2 regions of the Kocuria salina genome follow, and region 2 is predicted to be linked to the other one. Evidence: riboswitches for the same ligand, from Rfam matches in the RefSeq annotation. Region 2 holds a riboswitch; the other holds the start of a gene.
What was found. A riboswitch is a leader RNA that binds a small molecule or an ion and turns the genes downstream of it on or off. The one in region 2 is predicted to bind S-adenosylmethionine.
Positions count from the first base shown of each region.

Region 1: it holds a riboswitch for S-adenosylmethionine, as region 2 does, so the genes downstream of both, E7Z53_RS14150 (hypothetical protein) here and E7Z53_RS05155 (methylenetetrahydrofolate reductase) in region 2, are expected to answer to the same signal.

Region 1 covers NZ_SSSF01000007.1:114,883-122,577, forward strand. The annotation lists gene E7Z53_RS14130 (DMT family transporter) at 1-77, shown strand, start outside; gene cspE (transcription antiterminator/RNA stability regulator CspE) at 300-506, shown strand; gene E7Z53_RS14140 (hypothetical protein) at 614-802, shown strand; gene E7Z53_RS14145 (hypothetical protein) at 905-1,201, opposite strand; SAM riboswitch class IV at 1,619-1,744, shown strand; gene E7Z53_RS14150 (hypothetical protein) at 1,758-1,985, shown strand; gene E7Z53_RS14155 (PIN domain-containing protein) at 1,997-2,380, shown strand; gene E7Z53_RS14160 (glycosyltransferase family 4 protein) at 2,384-3,559, opposite strand; gene E7Z53_RS14165 (cell division protein PerM) at 3,675-5,327, shown strand; gene E7Z53_RS14170 (hypothetical protein) at 5,216-5,722, opposite strand; gene purN (phosphoribosylglycinamide formyltransferase) at 5,783-6,364, shown strand; gene purH (bifunctional phosphoribosylaminoimidazolecarboxamide formyltransferase/IMP cyclohydrolase) at 6,444-7,695, shown strand, end outside.
Region 2 covers NZ_SSSF01000002.1:223,524-231,218, reverse strand. The annotation lists gene E7Z53_RS05175 (amino acid permease) at 1-469, shown strand, start outside; gene E7Z53_RS05170 (VOC family protein) at 552-968, opposite strand; gene E7Z53_RS05165 (SRPBCC family protein) at 971-1,468, opposite strand; gene E7Z53_RS05160 (ArsR/SmtB family transcription factor) at 1,472-1,825, opposite strand; SAM riboswitch class I at 2,077-2,183, shown strand; gene E7Z53_RS05155 (methylenetetrahydrofolate reductase) at 2,254-3,180, shown strand; gene metE (5-methyltetrahydropteroyltriglutamate--homocysteine S-methyltransferase) at 3,237-5,642, shown strand; gene E7Z53_RS05145 (ABC transporter ATP-binding protein) at 5,716-7,650, opposite strand.

The DNA.
Region 1 (7,695 bases), on a different contig from region 2:
CCTGGGTGACGGCGGCCGGGGTGGCCCTCATCGCCGGCGGAGTGCTCCTCATCGAGCTCGGCGCCCCGCCGGTCTGAGCGGTCCCCGGTGCCGGGCCGGGTCCGGCGCCCCGTCCCGGGTGGTGCGGCGCCGGATCTCGTGTAGAGTAGTCCGCAGTTGTTGAGGTTCGTTTTTGTCTTTCAAGCAGTTCGGCCCACTCGGGTGCAGCAGTTTTTCTGAGAAGACGTTTTCCATGCATCGCAACTGTTTTGTTTCTCGAACGTCGGGAAACGTTCATCTCATGAAGGATCAGGTCTCCCATGACTACCGGTATCGTCAAGTGGTTCAACGCTGACAAGGGCTTCGGCTTCATCACCCCCGAGGACGGCTCCAAGGACGTCTTCGCCCACTTCTCCGCGATCAACTCGAACGGCTTCCGCTCGCTGAACGAGAACGACCGCGTCGAGTTCGAGACCCAGGACGGCCCCAAGGGCCCCCAGGCTGCGAACATCAACGTCATCTCCTAAGGATCTTCCGCGGGCTCCGGCCCGTTGATCCTCCAGAACCGTCGTCGGGCTGCGCCCGGCGGCGGTTCTGTCGTCGTACCCGCCGAGCAGCACCGGGAGGAAGCGCCGTGACCGTTCCCGATCCGCTCCCCGCCGCGGAGGAGCCGGAGGACCCCTTCGTGGTGAACCGGGTCTCCGACGCCGAGCTGGACGTCTCCGTGCCGTTCGAGGTCGAGGCCTCCGAGTGGGGATTCGACGGCTCCGCCGACGAGGCCGGCGGCGGCTGGGGCTCGGCGGGGGACTACGGCCTCGAGTGAGCACCCCGCGGGTCCCACCGGCGCTCCGGACGTCACCGTCCTCCCGCACGACGGAGGCCGCAGCCCGACGGGCTGCGGCCTCCGTGCGCTCCTGTCCGCCGGCTATGCCGACAGCGGGAGGGACGAGGGGTGGAGCTTGAAGAACGGGTGCCGTCCGGTCGCCGCGAGGGCTCCGGGAACGAGGAGCTGGCGGTACTTGGCGCACCATTGCGCCGTACCCTCCGTGTGCTCCGCCGCGGCGGCCAGGTCGTCGGCCTCGGGGCTCAGGTACTCCTGCACGTCCCCGTCGGTCGACGTGAGACGGACGAGGTGGAGATCGGGGAGGGCGGTGACGGTCACGTCGATCCACTCCTCGCGCTGGTCGGTGGTGATGGCTGTTCTTTCTTCGGACATGGTCATGTTTTCTCCTGACGTTCTTGCAGGCATCCGATGGCGTTGCCCGCCGCTTCGTCATCCGATCCACCCGGGAACATCGGGTTGGCGCGCAGCGGGTCGGAGCCCCTCCACGGTTCCGCCGGGGATCGTCGATCTCCGGCCGAGGGCGTGGACGCCGCATCTCGAGAAGCAGGTTCAGGCTACCCCGCGGCACCGACACCTCGACAAGCGAGTCGTGAGTTGTGTCACTGAAACGTAATGCGCGGGGCCGTCGCCTGCGCCGTCCCCGGTACTACGGGACCCATTCCAGCGCAACGATGTGTCGTCGAGATGTCCGGGCGGTGACACCCCGGGGAAGGCCTGTGCACAGGAGGGGGCACCGGATCCGGCCGGGTCGCCGCACGCGGACACTGTTCGGCCGATGTGGTTCAATGGGGAGAGCTTCAAGAGACCCGGTCGGCAAGCTCCGACTTGACCGGGCACCAACCCCATGTTCACGGGTGGTTCGGATGACGAAGCGGCTCGCATCGCCGCAGCAGCGGTACCCGGTGCGAGCAAGAGCGCACGAAGGATCCCGGTCATGTCCGACCCCCGCCACTCCGCCGCCCGCACGGGCGCGTTCCCCCAGCCCTCCCACGCCGTCCCGGCCACCGGGGACGGGACCCGCCGCGACCCCGCGCCGAGCGTCCCGGCGATCAGCGTCTCCGCCATGAGCGTCGAGGACTACGCCCGCGTGGTGCAGGTCCGCACCGAGTTCGTGGACTTCCTGCTGGCTCCGGCCCGCGGGGAGCTCGCCGCCGCGGCCTGAGGCCCGCCGCCGTGGACCTCCTCCTGGACCGTTCCGTGCTGCTGGGGGTGCGCACCCCGGAGCGCTGCCCCGAGCTGGCCGAGGTCCTGCGCCGGCACGGACACCGGCGGCTGTTCCTGCCCGCCACGGTGCTCGGGGAGCTGCTCGCCGAGCGGCCCGACGAGACGCTGTGGGCGGAGCAGCTCGAGCTGCGCTTCCCGGGCCGGGTCCTCCCCGCGGACGCCGCCGTGGCCCGGGCGTGGGGAGCGCTGGCCGCGACGGGGGCGGCCGATCCGCTCGCCGGGCTCACCGCGGCCACGGCCCTGGTCCACGGGCTGACCGTGCTGACCGCGGAGCCGGGGCGGTACGCCGGCACCGGGGCGCCCGTGCTGGACGCGTCCCCCGCCCGCCGGTAGCCCTCAGACGGCCCGGCGGTGCCGGCGGCTGCGCCCCTGCCCCTGCGCCGAGAGCGCCACGGCGCGCTCGTAGTGCTCGAGCAGCTGCCCGACCAGGACGTCCCACGTCCGGCCCTGGACCGCCGCGTGCGCCGCGACGCCGAACGCGGCCCGCTTCGCCTCGTCGCCCAGGAGATCCGCCACGTGCCCGCGCAGCGCCCCGAGGTCGCCCGGGGGATAGAGCCAGCCGGTGCGGGACCGGTCCACGAGGTCGAGGGGACCGCCCCGGCCGGTCGCGACCACCGGCACCCCCGAGGCCATGGCCTCCTGGATCGTCTGGCAGAACGTCTCGAACTCGCCGGGGTGGACGAACACGTCGAAGGACGCCATGATGCGCGCCAGGTCGGCACCGCTGCGGCGCCCGGTGAAGTGGGCCTGCGGGAGCCGGCGGCGCAGGGCGTCCTCCTCCGGGCCCGAGCCCACGACCACCAGGCGGGTGCCGGGCAGGTCCGCGACCGCGGAGAGGTCCTCGACCTGCTTCTCCGGGGCGATCCGGCCCACGTAGCCGACGATCCGCCGGCCGCCGCCGACCTCCTCCCGCCACCGCTCGTCGCGGTGCCGGGGGGAGAAGCGGGTGGTGTCCACCCCGCGCCGCCACAGGTGCACGTCCTGGACGCCGTGCTCGGTGAGCTGCCGGACCGCCGCGGTGGACGGCGCGAGCGTGAGCGTGGCGAGGTTGTGCATGGAGCGCACGTGCCCCCACAGGAGCTGCTCGAGGAACGGGGCCCCGTACTTGGCCGCGTAGCCGGGCACGTCGGTCTGGTAGACCGCCACGCACGGCACCCCGAGCTGCTGGGCCGCCAGGATCGCCCGGCGGCCCAGCACGAACGGGGAGGCCACGTGGACCACGTCAGGCCGGAAGCGCTCCAGCTGCCGCCGCACCCGGGCCACGGTCCCGCCGGCCACCCGCACGGCGGGGTAGCCGGTGAGCGGAACGGCTGGCAGCCGGTGCACCGGCACCCCGTCGAGGTCCTCGACGACCTGCTCCGCCGGGCGCCCGAGCGGCGCGGGTTCGTAGGAGGGCGCCACGACCACGACGTCGTGCCCGCCGGCGACCAGCTGCTCGACGACCCGCAGCACCGAGTGGGTGACTCCGTTGAGGTGGGGGAGGAACTGCTCGGCGACCACGGCGACTCTCATGCTCCCGAGCCTGCCGGGGCCGGGCGACCGGACGGCGAGCGGGGCGTGGCCCGCCGGTGAAGGCGCCGTGAAGCCTCGGCCGGGGTGCCGCCCGGGCGTGGGAGGATGGTCGGTGATGAACTCCCAAGGCCTGTCCTCCCCCGCTGCACGCCCGGACCGCCGGGGTGTGCCCATGCCGCTGTGGCTGCAGGGCGTGCTGGAACTCGGCTCCGTGGCCGTGGTGTCCTACCTGCTGGTCCTGCTGACCGTCCTCATGGTGTGGCTCGCCGACGGCTTCGACACCCTCGGCCTGACCGGCGGGTTCGTGCTCTCCGGTCACGTGTGGCTGCTCGCCCACCTCACCCCGCTCCAGGTGGCCCTGGACCCGGGCGCAGGGCTGCCCGCGACCACCGGGACGCTCAACCTCGTCCCGCTCGGGCTCACCCTGGTGCCGTTCGCCCTTTCCTGGCACGCCGGGAGACGGCTGGCCCGCGCCTGCTGGGAGGGCCAGTTCTGGCAGCCGTACCTCAGCGGACTGGCCGCCTACTCCGCGTTCGGCGCCGCCGCCGCGCTGCTCTTCAGCGGAGGGGAGGTCTCGGCGAGCCCGGCCGCGGCCGCCGTCTTCCCGCTCGTCCCCGTGGCCCTGGGCGGCTTCGTGGGCGCGTACCGGGCCTCCCGGTCGCTGCCGGGACTGATCGGCGTCAACGCCGCCGCGTGGGTCGAGCGCACGAGCCAGTACTCTCGCTGGGCCGGGTCCTACGTGTGGGCGGTGCTGCGCGCCGGCTTCGTCGCGGCCGTGGCCGGGGTCGGGGCCGGGGCCGCCCTGCTGGCCGCCGCCCTGTTCTGGAACTGGAACGACGTGGTGGGCGTCTACCAGCGGCTGGGCACCGGCGTGCCGGGGGACACCGCGCTGACGGGACTCCAGCTCGGCTACCTGCCCAACCTCGCGGTCTACGCCCTGGCCTGGGCCACGGGCGCGGGCTTCGAGCTCGGTTCCGGCACGCACGCCTCTCCGCTGGGCACCGAGGCCGGGCCTGTGCCGCTGCTCCCGGCGCTCGCCGCGCTGCCGCCCGCCGAGCTCCCGGCCTGGGCGCTCGTGGTGGTCGTGCTGCCGGTCCTGGCCGGCGTCCTCGCCGGCTGGTGGTTCCTGCGCGAGGGGGAGAACCACCTGGACGACTGGATGGCGCTGCGGCTGCCCGCGCGCTGGATCACGTACCCGCTCTCGACGCTGCTGACCGGGGTCTTCGTGGGCGCCGTCGCCGGCGTGCTGGTGATGCTGCTGAGCTGGCTCGCGCACGGCTCGCTGGGGCTCGGGCGGCTCACGGACGTGGGACCGGACGGTCCCGCCGTGCTGCTGCTGTGCGGCGCCGAGGTGGCCGTCGGGGCGGCGGTCGGCTGTGTGCTGGGACCGTGGCTCGAGCACGAGCCGCCGTTCGCGCCGCCCCGCGGCGGCGAGGACGGCGAGGACCGGACGCCGGCCGGCCGGCGGGCAGCGCGCCGGCGGCGCCGGGAGGAGACCGCGGCCCGGCGCGCCATGCGCTCGGCCGGCCGGCGGAGGCCGCGGCCCGCACGCGGGCACGGGGCCGACCAGCACGGGACCGAGGGGCACGGCGCGGACGGGCCCAGGACCGGCCGCAGCACCGCGGACGGGCACCGGGACGCGGGCCCGTGGGCGGCTCAGGGGCCGGCCGTGGCGGAGACCGGGTCCGCGGAGGCGTTCGACGTGGACGCGGCCGAGGCACCCGCGGCGTCCTCCGACGCCGGCGCCGCCGGGCCGCCGGAGAGATAGCTCCAGATCCCGTCCTCGAGCTCCTGCTGGCACTGCGCCGCCCCGGAGAGGGTGAGGGTGCCGGCGACGCACTCCTGGTAGGCCTCGGCCACCGGCCACAGGGCCAGACGGGCCCCGCCGGTGAGCAGGCTCAGCGCGCCCAGCACGATCGCGGCGACCGCGCTCAGCACCAGCAGCCGGCGCGTGCCGGTCCCGCGGGAGCGCACGAGCGCCGCGACGCCCAGCCCGATCCCGAGGACGGCCAGCACGACCCCGGCCACGGTCGGCCACAGGGCGGAGCCGACGAGCACCAGGGCGACCGCCGCGCACACCAGCGCGCCCCCTGCCGTGCGGGTCGCGGCGGCGCGTCGTGCGTCCGCGGGGGCTGCCTCGGGGGTCGGGCGGGGAGGGGTCATGCCCTTCACTCTAGGGCACCCCGGGGGCCCCTCCCCGCCCGCCCGACTAGACTCGGGGGCATGCGCATCGTGGTCATGGTCTCCGGCTCCGGCACCAATCTGCAGGCGGTCCTCGACGCCGTCCGGGAGGGCCGGATCGACGTCGAGATCGCCGCCGTGGGCGCGGACAAGCCCTGCACCGGCCTGGAGCGGGCCCGGGAGGCCGGCGTCGAGACGTTCCTCGTCCGGCCCGGCGACCACCCCGACCGGACGCGGTGGAACCGTGCCCTGCAGGAGGCGGTGGCCGCCCGGGAGCCCGACCGGATCGTCTTCGCGGGGTTCATGCGGATCGTGGACGCCGAGTTCGTCGAGGCGTTCGCGGGGCGCATTGTCAACACCCACCCCTCGCTGCTGCCGTCCTTCCCGGGGGCGCACCCGGTGCGGGACGCCCTCGCGCACGGGGTGAAGGTCACCGGCGTCACCGTCCACGAGGTCGTGGCCGACGTCGACGCCGGTCCGATCCTGGCGCAGGCGGCGGTGCCCGTGGAGGAGGGGGACACCGAGGCGCAGCTGCACGAGCGGATCAAGGCCGCCGAGCGCGAGCTGCTCGTGCGCACGCTCGGCGCGGCGGCCCGGCAGGGAGCCCTGCACGACGCCCGGTGAGCAGGCCCGGCGAGGGTCCGTAAAATGGTTCCCGGCGGATCCCGCCGGCAACCCCAGACCTCGAACGCTTGGAGAACCTGTGAGCCCCACCCAGCTTGACCGCGTGCCCCTCAAGAGGGCGCTGGTGTCCGTCTACGACAAGACCGGGCTGGAGGGTCTCGCCACGGGGCTGCACCGGGCCGGCGTCGCGATCGTGTCCACCGGTTCGACCGCACGGCGCATCGCCGACCTGGGCGTGCCGGTGACGGAGGTCGCGGAGGTCACCGGGTTCCAGGAGTGCCTGGAGGGGCGGGTCAAGACCCTGCACCCGCGGGTGCACGCGGGCATCCTCGCGGACCGCCGGAAGCAGGACCACATGGACCAGCTCGCCGAGCTGGAGATCGAGCCGTTCGACCTCGTGGTCGTGAACCTCTACCCGTTCGTGGACACCGTGCGCTCCGGCGCGGGCCAGGACGAGGTCGTCGAGCAGATCGACATCGGCGGCCCCTCCATGGTCCGGGCCGCTGCGAAGAACCACGCGGCCGTGTCCGTGGTCGTGGACCCGTCCTCCTACGACGCGGTCGTGGAGGCGGCGGCCTCGGGCGGCTTCGACCTGCGGGCACGCCGCCGGCTGGCCGCCGCGGCGTTCGCGCACACCGCCGCCTACGACACCGCGGTGGCCACCTGGACGGCCCAGCAGTTCGAGCGGGACGAGGACGCCAACTTCTGGCCGCCCTACGCCGGCCTGGCCCTGCAGCGCTCGGCCTCCCTGCGCTACGGCGAGAACCCCCACCAGAAGGGGGCGCTCTACGTGGACGAGGCCGCGTCCCCCGGCATCGCCCAGGCCGACCAGCTGCACGGCAAGGAGATGTCCTACAACAACTACGTGGACGCCGACGCCGCGCTGCGCGCCGCCTACGACTTCGACGAGCCGGCCGTGGCCGTGGTCAAGCACAACAACCCCTGCGGGCTGGCCGTGGCCACCCCCGGCGCCGAGGACCCGATCGCCGACGCCCACCGCAAGGCCCACGCGTGCGACCCGCTCTCCGCCTACGGCGGGGTCATCGCCGCGAACCGGACCGTGACCCGGGCGATGGCCGAGACCGTGCAGGACATCTTCACCGAGGTCGTCGTGGCCCCCGGCTTCGAGCCGGCGGCCCTGGAGATCCTGCAGGCCAAGAAGAACATCCGCCTGCTCGAGCTGCCCGAGGGCTTCGAGCGGGACGTCCTCGAGTACAGGCAGATCTCCGGCGGCGCGCTGCTGCAGGTCTCGGACCGGCTCGACGCGGCGGGCGACGACCCCGCCGGCTGGACGCTGGCCGCGGGGGAGCCGGCGGACGAGCGGACGCTCG
Region 2 (7,695 bases):
GAACATCTACGGCGCGTCCCGGATGCTCTGGTCGCTGGCCCGCCGCGGCTCGGCGCCGCGGGCCTTCGCCGACGTCTCCGACCGCGGGGTCCCCCGGAGCGCGGTGGTCGTCTCCGTGCTCTTCGGCTTCGCCGCCGTGGTGCTCAACTACCTGTGGCCCGAGACCGTGCTGCTGTGGATGCTCAACACCGTGGGCGCGACCTGCCTGGTCGTCTGGGGGCTCGCGCTGGTCTCGCAGATCGTCCTGCGCCGCCGCGCGGACCGGGACGGCACCGAGCTGCCCCTGCGGATGTGGGCCTTCCCGTGGCTGTCGTACCTGGCGCTGGCGCTCCTCGCCGGGATCGTCCTGCTCGGGCTGCTCGACGGCGCCGTGCGGGGCCAGCTCCTGCTCACGGCCGGGCTGGTGGCGCTCATCGCCCTGGCCTCGAAGGTGCTCGGCCGCCGGGCCGAGCAGGCCCCGCAGGACTGATCCGGCGGAGCCGCGGCCCCGCCGGGGCCACGGGCACAGGACATGCCGCGGTGCGCGGCCGTCACCGGCGCCGGTGACGGTGTCAGAGGCGGTGCTCCGGCGGGATCAGCGGGCGCTCGGCGCGGACCCGCAGCTCCTGGACCGCCCACGAGTTGCCGTCGGGGTCGCTGAAGCCGAAGACGGTGCCGCCGTCCCGCTCGTCGAGCACCGTGATCCCGCTCACCTCCACGCCCCGGGACAGCAGCTCCTCGCGGGCCGCCCGGGCGTCCGCGACCACCAGCTGGAGCCCGCGCAGGGACCCGGGGGCCATCTCCCGGTGGGCGGGGAGGTTGCCCACCACGATCGAGCAGCCGGACCCGGGCGGGGTCAGCTGGGCGATGTCCATCTGCTCGGTGGTGGTGTGGTGGTCGAGGTGGAAGCCGACCTGGTCCCGGTAGAACTCCACGGCCCGGTCGACGTCGCGCACCGGCACCAGCACCACCTCGAGCGTCCAGTCCACGGTCAGGCCCCGCCCTGCGCGGTCCGCCCGCCCAGCAGCTCCTCGAGCCGCTCGTAGCCCTCGGCCACGCCCTTCTCCATGCCGGATCCGACCATCCCGTCGCGGGCCTCCTGGGACGCGTGGACGGTGTGCCCGCGCAGCCGGCACCGGCCGTCGCCCAGGTCCTCGAAATGCAGGTACTCCAGGTCCACGGCGTCGGGCCAGCCCTCGTACTCGAAGGTCTGGACCACGAGCTCGTTCTCGCGCACCGTGTGGAAGACGCCGCGGAAGGCGTACTCCTCGGTGCTGTCCTCGCCGCGCTGGACGAACCGGTAGGCGCCGCCGGGGCGGAACTCGAAGCCGTCGATCCGGGTCCGCAGCCCGCGCGGCCCGATCCACTGCCGGAACAGCTCGGGGTCGGCGTGGGCGCGGAAGACGTCGGCCACGGGGTGGTCGAACTCGCGCTCGAAGTCGATGAAGGGCAGGCCGTCGGGGACGGTCAGGTGCAGGGCGTGTCCCATGGTTCAGTCCTGGGTGTGCTCGCCGCGGTCCGCGGCTCGGGTGTCGAGCACGGCGTCGAGGCGGCGGAACTGCTCCTCCCGGACCAGCCGGTACCGGTCGATCCACGCGGTGAGCGCCTCGAGCCGTGCGGGGTCCAGGTGGACGGGCCGGCGCTGAGCGTCACGGGTGCGCGTGACGAGCTGCGCCTGCTCGAGGACCTGGATGTGCTTCGAGACCGCCTGGAGGGAGATCGCGAAGGGTTCCGCCAGTTCGGTGACCGTGGCCGGGCCGCGGCTGAGCCGGGCGACGATGCGGCGGCGGACCGGGTCGGCCAGGGCCAGGAAGGCCCTGTCGAGCTCGTCGTCGCCGGGATCCACGGTGTTCGTCAACTGATTCCTTGATCAACCTGTTGGTTGTCAAAGACTAGGCCGCCCGCCCCGGCCCGGCAAGACCCGAGACCGGATCGTGACGGCCCCGGACCTGCGCTCCTCATGGGCCTCGCCGCCGGTGCGTCGTCGCGCGTCCGTGTTGCGTCCTGTGACGCCGCGGTCGTCACAGTCGGCGCACCGGCGTCTTCTGGGCGCCCGCACTTGGCAGCGCGGCGGGGCAGCCGCTGGAATGGGTCCTGCATCTATCCAGAGCGGCCGAGAGACCTGGCTCGTCGACGCCGCAGCAACCATCCGCGCCCCCGCCACGGGGTGCGCGGAACGGTGCTCCCGCCAGGACCGATGGAGCTGTCGCAGCCTCCCGGGTCCACTCCGGGACGGCTGCTGCCCTCCCTCGGGGTGACCCTTGGAGGAAGAACGTGACACCACGCCCGACCGCCCGGCCGGCGCCGCCGTCCCTGTCCTACGAGCTCTATCCGCCGCGCAGCGCGGCGAGCGCCGACACGCTGCTGCGGACCATCGAGGAGCTCGAGCCCACCCGTCCCGACCACGTCTCGGTGACGTACAGCGGGGACGAGCAGCGCCGGGACAGCTCGCTCGCCCTGCTCGACCACCTCCTGGCGCGCACGAGCCTGCGGCCCCTGGCCCACCTGACGTGCGTCGGCAGCACCCGGGCCGAGCTGGAGCAGACCGTGGCCGCACTGGTCCGCCGCGGCGTCCGGGGCGTCCTGGCCCTGCGCGGCGACCTCGACCCGGGGGCCGAGCCGGGCGAGCTGCGGCACGCCGGCGAGCTCGTGGAGCTCGTGCGCGAGGTCGAGCAGCGCCACACCGCGGCCCTGGCGGCCGGCCGGCTCGCCGTGGGCGTGGCCGCCTACCCGACCCGGCACCCGGAGTCGCCGTCCTTCCGGCACGACGTCGAGGTGCTGCTGGCCAAGCAGCGCTCCGGGGCGGACTTCGCGATCACGCAGGTCTACTTCCGCCCGCAGCGCTACGAGCGCCTGGTCGCGGCGGCGCGGGCGGCCGGGGTGACGATCCCGATCGTCCCGGGGATCATGCCGGTCACCGACCCGCGGCGGCTCCGGACGCTGTGCCGGCTGGCGGGCCTGGCGCCCCACCCGGGCCTGGCCGCCGCGCTGGAGGACGCGCCCGGTCCTGCCGAGCGGCACCGCGCCGGCGTGGCCTTCGCGGCGCGGCTGGCCCGCGCCGCCCTGGACGCCGGCGCCCCCGGGCTGCACCTCTACACCTTCAACGAGCACCGGGCCGCGCTCGACCTGCTGGAGCACGTGGACCTCCCGCGCGTCCCGCACGTGCCCGTCGCGCTCGAGGACCTCCTGCTCCCCGCCTGAGCACGCGCCCACCCACCGTTCCGCACGACCCCTCGACACCTCTTCAGGAGACCACCATGACCACTGTCCCGTTCCCCGCCGCCACCATCACCGGCTACCCCCGGATCGGCCGCCGCCGCGAGCTTAAGAAGGCCCTGGAGGACTACTGGGCCGGGCGCTCGACCCGCGAGGAGCTCGAGTCGGCGGCCGCCGACCTGCAGCTGGCGACCCACCGCCGGCTCGTGGAGCTGGGCCTCGGCGCCCGGGACTCGTCCCTGCCCGCGGCGTTCCCCCTCTACGACCAGGTCCTGGACACCACCGTGGCCCTCGGGGCGGTGCCGGCCCGCTTCGCCGACCTCGCCGACGCCGAGGGCCGGCTCGGCCTCGACGCGAGCTTCGTGCTGGCCCGCGGCGACGCCGGGCGCGCTCCCCTCGAGCTGACCAAGTGGTTCGACACCAACTACCACTACCTCGTGCCCGAGATCGGCCCGGAGACCCCGCTCCGCGCCACCGCCGACCGGCTCGTGGCCGACGTCCGCCGCGCCGCCGCGCACGGCTTCACCGTCCGCCCGGTCCTCGTGGGCCCGGTGTCCTTCCTCCTCCTCGCCAAGGCCGACGACGACGCCCCCGCGGGCTTCGACCCGCTGCAGCGGCTCCCCGAGCTGCTGCCCGTGTACGCGCGGCTGCTCCAGGAGCTCGCCGCCGCCGGCGCGGACTGGGTGCAGCTGGAGGAGCCGGCCCTCGTGGCGGACCAGGACGTCCCCGGCGAGCAGCTCGCCTCGTCCGTGTGGGACGCCTACACGGGCCTGACCGCCGTGACCGGGCGCCCGCAGCTGTTCGTCACCACGTCCTACGGCTCCCCCGGGCCGCTGCTGCACCCGCTGGCCTGCTCCGGGGTGGAGGCCCTGCACCTCGACCTCGTCAAGGGCGCCGCCCCCACCGCCGAGGAGCTGGAGCTCTTCCGGGGCGAGGACTCCGCCGTGCTCGTGGCCGGCGCCGTGGACGGGCACAACGTGTGGCGGGCCGACCTGGCCGGCCGGCTCGACCAGCTCGCGGAGCTGGCCCGCGGGGGCGCCCAGGTGTCCGTGGCCTCCTCCACGTCCCTGTTCCACGTCCCGCACGACGTGGCCGAGGAGACCCGGCTGGACCCGCAGCTGCGGAGCTGGCTCGCCTTCGCCGACCAGAAGGTCGGCGAGATCGTCACCCTGGCCCGCGGTCTCGCCGCCGGGACGGAGGCGGTCGCGCCGGAGCTGGCCGAGGCCGCCGAGGCCCGCCGCACCCGGCAGGACGCCGCAGGGGTCCGGGACGCGGCCGTGCGCGAGCGCGCCGGGTCGCTGACCGCCGCGGACATCGGACGGTCGGCCGCGGAGGTCCGCCGGAGCGCCCAGGAGGGCCGGGCCTTCACGGCCTCCGGCCCCCTGCCTCCGCTGCCCACCACCACGATCGGATCCTTCCCCCAGACCGCGGAGGTCCGTGCCGCCCGCGCCCGGCACCGCGCCGGCGCCCTGACGGACGCGCAGTACGACGCCTTCCTGCGGGAGGAGATCGAGCGGGTCGTGCGGCTGCAGGAGGAGCTGGGCCTGGACGTGCTGGTGCACGGCGAGCCGGAGCGCAACGACATGGTCCAGTACTTCGCCGAGCACCTCGACGGCTTCGCGACCACCGTCCACGGCTGGGTCCAGTCCTACGGCTCCCGCTGTACCCGCCCGTCGATCCTGTGGGGCGACGTCAGCCGGGAGGGTCCGGGCCTGCGCGGCGAGGCGTTCACGGTGCCGTGGATCGGCCACGCCCAGTCCCTCACCGACAAGCCGGTCAAGGGCATGCTGACGGGCCCGGTGACGATCCTCGCGTGGTCCTTCGTGCGCGACGACCAGCCGCTCGGCGAGACGGCGAACCAGGTGGCGCTCGCGCTGCGGGACGAGGTCGCGGACCTCGAGGCCGCCGGGATCGGGATCATCCAGGTGGACGAGCCGGCGCTGCGGGAGCTGCTGCCGCTGCGCCGCGCGGACCAGCCCGCCTACCTCGGCTGGTCGGTGGACGCGTTCCGCCTGGCCACCTCGGGGGTGCGGGACGAGACCCAGATCCACACCCACCTGTGCTACTCGGAGTTCGGCGAGGTGGTGGGGGCGATCGACGGCCTGGACGCCGACGTCACGAGCATCGAGGCGGCCCGGTCCCGGATGGAGGTGCTGACCGACCTCGAGGCCGCCGGCTTCTCCCGGGGCATCGGGCCGGGCGTGTGGGACATCCACTCCCCGCGCGTGCCCTCCCAGGAGGAGATCGAGCAGCTGCTCGAGCGGGCCCTCGAGCACGTCCCGGCGCGGACCCTGTGGGTCAACCCGGACTGCGGCCTGAAGACCCGCGGCTACGAGGAGACGAGGGCGTCGCTGGAGCACCTCGTGGCGGCGGCCCGGACGGCGCGCGAGCGGGTGGCGCAGCCCGCCGGCCGGCCGCTGATCGTCCAGCACGGCACCCGCGGCTGACCCCGGGCGCACCGGCCGACCCGCGGGAGCCCGCGTGACCACGAACGTCCGTGGTCACGCGGGCTCCCGCGGGTCAGGAGGCGGCGCCGGGGCGCGGGCCGGCGCCGCCGGCCGGGCCGGTCCGGGCGGCCAGCCGGGCGAACGGGCCGCCGGCCGCGCGCAGCTCCCGCGGCGCGCCCCGCTCGACGATGCGTCCGCCCTCGAGCACCACGACCTGGTCGGCGTTCTCGACCGTGGAGAGCCGGTGCGCGATGGTCAGGGTCGTGCGGCCGGCGGCCAGCCGGTCGAGGGCCTCCTGGACCTGCGCCTCGGTGGTGTTGTCCAGCGCGCTGGTGGCCTCGTCGAGGACCAGCACGGGCGGGTTGCGCAGCACGGTCCGGGCGATGGCCAGGCGCTGCTGCTCCCCGCCGGAGAAGCGGTGGCCGCGCGCGCCGACCACGGTGTCCAGCCCATCCGGCAGCCCGGCGACGGTGTCGGCGACGCGCGCGGCGCCCAGGGCGGCCCACAGCTCGGCGTCGGAGGCGTCCGGATCGGCCAGCAGCAGGTTCGCGCGCACCGTGGCGTGCACCAGGTAGGTCTCCTGGGAGACGACGCCCACGATCCGGGCGAGGTCCGCCGGATCGATCTCCCGCACGTCGACGCCGTCGATCGTCACCCTGCCGCGGGCGACGTCGTTGAGCCGCGGCAGCAGGGAGCCGAGGGTGCTCTTGCCCGAGCCGGTGGGTCCGACCACCGCCGTGGTGGTGCCCGCCGGCAGCACCAGGTCGAGCTCGTGCAGGACGTCGGCCCCGTCGTCGTAGGCGTGGCGCACGCCCTCGAACCGGACCTCGCCGCGCACGGCGGCCGGGTCCAGCCGGACGGGCGCGGCGGGCGGGACGATCTGCGGCTCGAGGTCGAGGTACTCGAAGATCCTGCTGAAGAAGGCCAGCGCGGACACCCACTGCACGCCGATGTTCAGCAGACCCATGACGGGCCGGAAGATGGTCCCCTGCAGGGCGGTGAACGCCACGAGGGTGCCGATGGTCATGCCGCCGCTGGTGGCCGGGAAGCCGGCGGCCAGGTAGATCACGGCGGGGATGGCGGCGAAGACGATCTGCATGGTGGCCATCCGCCAGCGCCCGGCCAGCTGGCTGCGCAGCTCCAGGCCCACGAGCCGGTCGGAGCGCTCGGTGAAGCGCTCCGCGTCCCGCGCGGTGGTGCCCAGGGTCTTGGCCAGGCGGACCCCCGAGACGGACAGCCCCTCCTCCACCTGGGTGTGGAGCGCGGCGAGCTCCCGCTGGCGCTCGTCGGTGACGTCCCGGCGGATCAGGGCCACGCGGCGGGAGAGCCAGATCGCCGGCGGCAGCACCACCAGGGAGACGAGGCTCATCGCCGGGGACAGCGCCACCATGGCCACGGCCGTCGCCACGGCGGTGGTGAGGTTGGACGCCACGCCCGTGGCGGAGCTGGTGACCACGGACTGCATCCCCGCGATGTCGTGCGTGAGCCGCGACTGCACCTCCCCGCCCCGGGTCCGGGTGAAGAACCCCAGCGACTGGGCCTGCAGGTGGGTGAAGAGCTGCACGCGCAGCGCGTGCATCACCTGCTGGCCCATGGCGGTGGCCTTCCAGGTCTGGACCACGCCGATCACGGAGGTGAGCGCCGCGACCCCGACCATCGAGGCGGTCAGCACCACCAGCAGGCGGGTGTCGCCGCTCGGCAGGGCGTCGTCGATCACGCCGCGGACCAGGAACGGCTGGGCGAGGTTGACGACCGAGGACGCGGTGATGAGCACGACGACGAGCGCGATCGTGCCCCGGTGCGGGGCGAACAGCGCCGCGATCCGGCGCGGGCTGACGGGGTGCCGGGCGAGCTGCGTCCGGTCCGCGGGGTTCCGGCGCGCAGGCCGACCTCCGCCCCCGCCGCCTCCGGGGCCGGCGCCGGGCAGGACGCCCGGGCTGTCGGCCGGGGTGCCTCCGCCGTCGTGCGCCGGGGTGCGGACGCGCGCGGGGTGCTGGGTCGTCGCCATGGGATCCTCCTCGGGAACTATCAAGGAGGTTACCTCTCTATGAGG